DNA from 2 places in the Streptomyces sp. NPDC026538 genome. Region 2 is predicted to be linked to the other one. Evidence: riboswitches for the same ligand, from Rfam matches in the RefSeq annotation. Region 2 holds a riboswitch; the other holds the start of a gene.
The links. Region 2 has a riboswitch for glycine ahead of gcvT (glycine cleavage system aminomethyltransferase GcvT). Riboswitches for the same ligand answer to the same signal wherever they lie in the genome.
Positions count from the first base shown of each region.

Region 1: it holds a riboswitch for glycine, as region 2 does, so the genes downstream of both, gcvP (aminomethyl-transferring glycine dehydrogenase) here and gcvT (glycine cleavage system aminomethyltransferase GcvT) in region 2, are expected to answer to the same signal.

Region 1 covers NZ_JBVHQG010000012.1:322,927-326,328, reverse strand. The annotation lists gene ACZ4N4_RS38250 (DNA polymerase IV) at 1-850, shown strand, start outside; gene ACZ4N4_RS38245 (PRC-barrel domain-containing protein) at 1,016-1,396, opposite strand; glycine riboswitch at 1,511-1,605, shown strand; gene gcvP (aminomethyl-transferring glycine dehydrogenase) at 1,780-3,402, shown strand, end outside.
Region 2 covers NZ_JBVHQG010000011.1:287,737-291,138, forward strand. The annotation lists gene ACZ4N4_RS36460 (enhanced serine sensitivity protein SseB) at 141-932, opposite strand; gene ACZ4N4_RS36465 (AAA family ATPase) at 1,048-1,764, opposite strand; glycine riboswitch at 1,921-2,018, shown strand; glycine riboswitch at 2,019-2,128, shown strand; gene gcvT (glycine cleavage system aminomethyltransferase GcvT) at 2,176-3,303, shown strand.

The DNA of each region.
Region 1 (3,402 bases), on a different contig from region 2:
CGGGCTGGTGCTGATCGAACCGGGCACGGAGCGGGCGATGCTCGGGCCGATGCCGGTGCGGACCCTGCCGGGCGTGGGGCCGGCGACCGGGGACCATCTGCGGCGGGCCGGGATCACCACGGTCGACGAGATCGCCGAGGCGGGGGAGGACGAGCTGGTACGGCTGCTCGGCAAGGCCCACGGGCACGCGCTGTACGCGATGGCGCTCGCGCACGACGAACGGCCCGTGGTCGCCGAGCGGGGGGCCAAGTCGGTCTCCGTCGAGGACACCTATGACGTGGACATCCATGACCGGATGCGGGTGGGGATGGAGGTGCAGCGGCTGGCCGACCGGTGCGTGCGCAGACTGCGGGCGGCCGGGCTGTCGGGGCGGACCATCGTGCTGAAGGTACGGCGCTACGACTTCTCGACGCTCACCCGGTCGGAGACGCTCAGGGGGCCGACCGACGATCCGGCGGTGGTGCGGGAGGCGGCCGCGCGGCTGCTGGACTCGGTGGACACGACGGGGGGTGTGCGGTTGCTGGGTGTGGGTGTGTCGGGGCTTGCCGACTACACCCAGGAGGATCTGTTCGCGCAGGCGGCGGGGGAGGCGGCGGAGATCCTTGCGGAGGAGGACGCGGCCGAGCCGGTCGCCGAGCAGGTGGTGGTGGCCGCCGAGCGGAGATGGCCCGCGGGGCATGACGTCCGGCATGCCGAGTACGGACACGGATGGGTGCAGGGGAGCGGGCTGGGGAGGGTGACAGTGCGGTTCGAGACGCCCGGGGCGGTGGAGCCGGGGAGAGTGCGGACCTTTCGGGTGAACGACCCTGAGCTGGAGCCGGTGGATCCGTTGCCGCTGGTGCCGGGGTGACGGCCGACGGTGTGTGCGGGGGTGACGGCCGACGGTGTGTGCGGGCCGGTGGGGGCTTGCTGATCGCGCAGTTCTCCGCGCCCCTGACGGGCCGCCGAGGCCGCCGCTCCTTCTCGGCAGCGGCACCCTGCCGACGCCCGTGAGTGACCCCACCGCGACCCACGGTCAGGTGCCCGTGTCCTCCGTCCCCGCCAGTTTGCCGAAGTCGTGGTCAGGGTGGTCGGGGGGTGGGGCGGTCGTGTCCAGGCCGTAGTGGTGATAGAGCTGGAGTTCCTGCTCAGGGGAGAGATGGCGGCCTACCCCGAAGTCGGGGGCGTCCTTGATCAGGGTGCGCTCGAAGGGGACCTGGAGGGTGCCCTCGACCAGCTCACTCGGCTCCAGGGGCACGAACGCGTCCCGGGAGAACAGGCCGGTGCGTATGGCCGCCCACTCCGGCACCCCGGTCGCGTCGTCGAGGTAGACCTCGTCGATCGTGCCGATCTTCGTGCCGTTGCGGTCGAACGCCTTGCGGCCGATCAGGTTGCGCGGATCGATGTCGGTCTGCACGGGCCCTCCACTTGGTCGCAACTCATCCGTAAGCACTACAAAAGAGCACATTGAAGGAGGCGGCCACTCGAAGACCCGTGCGTTGCCCTCGCTGGTAGGCTGGCAAGCGGCTGCTGACCCCGTGCGGGAGAGTCCTCCGGACAGACCGGAGGCGCCGAAGGAGCAAATCCTCCCCGGAATCTCTCAGGCTCACGTACCGCACGGACGAGGTCACTCTGGAAAGCAGGGCGGGCGTCCACGGCGTCCGCTCTCACCGACGGTGAAAGCCGGATCCCCTGGGCATCCGGCGAAGCTCTCAGGTTGAGATGACAGAGGGGGAGGCCGTCGGGGTGCCCGTGCCGGGGTACCCCTCGAAGGTCGCGTCAGACCAGGAGGCCTCCGCAATGACCGCCCAGCGTGTTCCGCTCTCCGAGCTAGAGCAGGGAATCCCCTTCGAGCAGCGCCATATCGGGCCCGACCACGAGGCCCGGGCCAAGATGCTCGCCCAGGTCGGGTACGGCTCGCTCGACGAGCTGACCGCCGCCGCCGTGCCGGACGTCATCAAGAACGCCGACGCCCTGGAACTGCCGGGCGCGCGCACCGAGGCCGAGGTGCTGGCCGAGCTGCGGTCGCTGGCCGACCGGAACCAGGTGCTCGACTCGATGATCGGACTGGGCTACTACGGCACCTTCACGCCGCCCGTCATCCTGCGCAACGTGATGGAGAACCCCGCCTGGTACACGGCCTACACCCCGTACCAGCCGGAGATCTCCCAGGGCCGGCTGGAAGCGCTGCTGAACTTCCAGACCGTGGTCGCCGACCTCACCGGACTGCCCACCTCCGGTGCCTCGCTGCTCGACGAGGGCACCGCCGCCGCCGAGGCCGTGGCCCTGTCGCTCCGCATGGGCAAGAACAAGAAGGGTGTCTTCGTCATCGACGCGGACGCCCTGCCGCAGACCATCGCCGTGATCCAGACCCGGGCCGAGCCGACGGGGGTCGAGGTCGTCGTCGCGGACCTCAGCGACGGCATCCCGGCCGACCTCGCCGCGCGCGAGATCAACGGCGTGCTCGTCCAGTACCCCGGCGCCTCCGGTGCCGTACGCGACATCAAGCCGCTCGTCGACCAGGCGCACGAGCTGGGCGCGCTGGTCACCGTCGCCGCGGACCTGCTCGCGCTGACCCTGCTGACCTCGCCGGGCGAGCTGGGCGCCGACATCGCCGTCGGTACGACCCAGCGGTTCGGTGTGCCGATGGGCTTCGGCGGGCCGCACGCGGGCTACATGGCGGTACGCGAGAAGTTCGCGCGCAGCCTGCCCGGCCGGCTCGTGGGCGTGTCCGTGGACGCCGACGGGCACCGGGCCTACCGGCTCGCGCTGCAGACGCGCGAACAGCACATCCGCCGGGAGAAGGCCACCAGCAACATCTGCACCGCACAGGTGCTGCTCGCCGTGATGGCCGGCATGTACGCCGTCTACCACGGACCCGAGGGGCTGCGGGCCATCGCCCAGCGGACCCACCGCTACGCCACGATCCTGGCCGCGGGGCTCACCGCCGGCGGGGTCGAGGTCGTGCACGGCGCCTACTTCGACACCCTCACCGCGCGAGTGCCCGGCAAGGCCGCCGAGGTCGTCGCGGCCGCCCGGCGGAGCGGTGTCAACCTGCGGCTCGTGGACACCGACCACGTCTCCATGGCCTGCGACGAGACCACCACGCGGGCCCAGCTGGGTGCCGTGTGGACGGCGTTCGGGGTCGAGGGCGACGTCGAGGCGCTGGACGCGGTCGCCGCGGACACGCTGCCCGAGGCGCTGCTGCGCGAGGACGGCTACCTGGGCCACCCCGTCTTCCACGACCACCGGTCCGAGACCGCGATGCTGCGCTACCTGCGCCGGCTCGCCGACCGGGACTACGCGCTGGACCGGGGCATGATCCCGCTGGGCTCCTGCACCATGAAGCTCAACGCGACCACCGAGATGGAGCCGGTCACCTGGCCCGAGTTCGGCCAGCTGCACCCCTTCGCGCCCGCCGAG
Region 2 (3,402 bases):
TGGAGACAGCTTATGCGCCGAGGGGGTGGGGGCCGATGGTCCGTCGGCGGCCGCGCCCGGCTGGTGGCCGGGCGCGCCGCGCGGCGGAGCCGCAGCTCGGCACCGCCCCGCGCCCCTGGTCGGCCGCCCTCAGCGCGTTCCTAGTGGCCGTACTGATAGAAGGGGCGGACGTTCTCCCGCATCCAGTGGCCCACGGGGTCGTCCGCCACGTCCAGCAGGACCAGGTTCACCGGCCACTTCACCGGGACCCTGCCGAGGGCCTTGCCCAGCGCCTCCAGGGGCAGCGCCCTGATGTCCCCCTCCCACTGGGAGAGTTCGACGCCCACGAACATCACGGGGTCCGCGGTCTCGACCGCGGCCAGGCAGCGGCGGGCCGTGGCGACCACGCCGGTCCCCGCGAACTCGGCGGAGGCCACGGCCAGGAAGTCCATCGGGTCGTCCTGCCAGTCCGGTTCGAAGAGCCGGACCCGGCCGCCCGAGGCGGGGCCGTCCAGTTCGCTGCGGCCGGACCGGCACAGCTCGGCGACCGCCTCCGGCGGCAGCGGCACACCCACCACTCCCCCGGGGTTCACGGCGATGCCGACCTGCGGGGGCAGACCGCGGGCGAACTCGACGGCGGGGGCGATCGTGTACGACAGATGGGAGCCGACCACCTGGCGGAACTGCTCCTCGGAGCTGAAGACCGGGACGTACACCCGGCCCTCGATCTCCGTGGTGGGCAGGTCCAGCGGGCCGCTGTGCGGGCCGCCGCCCTCCGGCAGCGGGATCCACAGGAAACTGCGGCCGAGTACCTCGATGAGCCGGCCCGCCGCCGCGGGGACGCCGAGGGAGGCCGACAGGACCTCCTCCAGCTCGTTGCCGGGCCAACCGCCGTGCGGGTGGGGGTGCGCCTGTGCCGGGAAGTCCGCGGGAACGTCCGCCGGATAGTCCATCTGCCTACCGCCTGCTGGAAACCGCTGCTGCTGAGTCTGAAAAGGCTAGCGGGTGGCTGTGACAATGCCTCACCCCGTGACCCGCCCAGCTTCCCGGAAGGCCTCACCCGGCGACCTACTCCGCCTCCCGGAAGGCGATCCGGCACAGCACGTCCGCCGCGTCCCGGTCCAGGAGCACCGCCGAGCCGACGCCCTGGGGCAGCCCGCCCTTCTCCACCGCGCGCACCAGGCGGGCGGCGGCGTGACGGTGACGCAGGAACGCGTATCGGGAGACGCCCCGGCCGCGCTCGCGCTGCCCGTCCAGTGCCGTGCCGGGGGTGACGTCCAGGAGCAGCAGGTGCAGGGTGCCGCCGCGGCGGCGGGCCGCGCGGGCCAGCCAGTCGCGCACCCAGGCCTGGGTGCCGCAGTCGTGCACCACCACGCCCTCGCCGGAGCGCAGCGCGCGGCGCAGTCCGGCGTAGTGCGCGAGGCGGACCAGCGGGCGGTAGAGGGCGTACGGCAGGAGGCGGGCCAGGCGGCCGTCCCAGCGGTCGCGGGTGTCCTGGGAGTCGATCCGGATGCCCTGGACGGTGCGGTGCATCAGGGTGGACTTGCCGCTCCCCGGCAGCCCGGTGACCACGACCAGGTCACGGGGGCCGAAGAGCAGGCCGTGCGGGCTGCGGCCGGCGCGCTCGCGCAGATCGCGGACGACCGGTGCCATGGGGGTCCCCCCGCGCGAGCGCCGCCGAGCGTGGGCGAGCTCCCCGCACCGCTCGCGGGCCGGGGCCGCCGGCTGCCCGGGCAGGGCGATACCCGTCGTCGTCGCGTATGCCGTGGTCCTTGTCACCGTGATCGTCCTCCCTGGGGGTTCAGGAAAGGTTCTCCCCACTTAACGTAAAGAGAAGGTAATGCACGGTGTCTCGCGGTTCCGTCCGCTTCCGGCCACAGGCCTGTTACAAAGCTCCGCCCGGCATGCAATGATGTGCCCGCCAACTGCATACCGGCCGTTTGAATCCGCGCGGGAGAGTCCCCAGCAGCCTTCGCTGGGGCGCCGAAGGAGCAAGTCCCTCCCTTGAATCTCTCAGGCCCCGTTACCGCGCGGGCGAGGCACATCTGAAAAGCGGGCCGCCGAGTCGGTGGCCCCACCCAAGGTGCAAGCCGTGACCACCGATGTGGTCAGGGCGAACCTCTCAGGTTCCGATGACAGATGGGGAGGACAGACCTCGCCTGTCATGCCCTGGGATCTTTGGGAGACGACCGACCGATGAGCAGTTCCGATTCCGCTGGACTCCGCCGTACCGCGCTCGATGCACTGCATCGCTCGCTCGGCGCCACCATGACCGACTTCGCCGGCTGGGACATGCCGCTGCGCTACGGATCCGAGCGCGACGAGCATGTCGCCGTGCGGACCAGGGCCGGGCTCTTCGACCTCTCCCACATGGGCGAGATCGCCGTGACCGGCCCCCAGGCGGCCGCCCTGCTGAACCACGCCCTGGTCGGCAACATCGCCTCCGTCGGCGTCGGGCGCGCCCGCTACACCATGATCTGCCGGGCCGACGGCGGCATCCTCGACGACCTGATCGTCTACCGGCTGGCCGAGACCGAGTACCTCGTCGTGGCCAACGCCTCGAACGCCCAGGTGGTCCTCGACGCACTGACGGAGCGTGCCGCCGGGTTCGACGCCGAGGTACGGGACGACCGGGACGCGTACGCGCTGATCGCCGTCCAGGGACCGGAGTCGCCAGGGATCCTGAAGTCGCTGACCGACGCCGACCTGGACGGCCTGAAGTACTACGCCGGGCTGCCCGGCACCGTCGCCGGGGTTCCGGCACTGATCGCCCGCACCGGCTACACCGGCGAGGACGGCTTCGAGCTGTTCGTGAAGCCCGAGCACGCGGTGGAGGTGTGGCAGGCGCTCACCGAGGCGGGCTCCCCGGTGGGCCTGGTGCCCTGCGGGCTGTCCTGCCGGGACACCCTGCGCCTGGAGGCGGGCATGCCGCTCTACGGACACGAGCTGACCACCTCGCTGACCCCCTTCGACGCCGGCCTCGGCCGGGTGGTGAAGTTCGAGAAGGACGGCGACTTCGTGGGACGCGAGGCGCTCCGGGAGGCGGCCGACCGTGCCGCGGCCGAGCCGCCGCGGGTGCTGGTCGGCCTGGTCGCCGAGGGCCGCCGGGTGCCGCGCGCCGGGTACCCGGTGGTCGCGGACGGCACGGTGATCGGCGAGGTCACCTCCGGTGCCCCCTCCCCCACGCTGGGCAGGCCGATCGCCATGGCGTACGTCGACGCCGCGCACGCGGCGCCGGGCACCGCGGGTGTCGGCGTGGACATCCGGGGCAGCCACGAACCGTACGAGGTCGTGGCCCTGCCGTTCTACAAGCGCCAGAAGTAGACCCCGAAGCAGACCCAGAAGGAGACACTGAGCCGGGCGGCGCGTGACCCTGCGCACATTTCCGCTGCTCACGCGTGTTTCCAGCAGTCCTCTTTCACC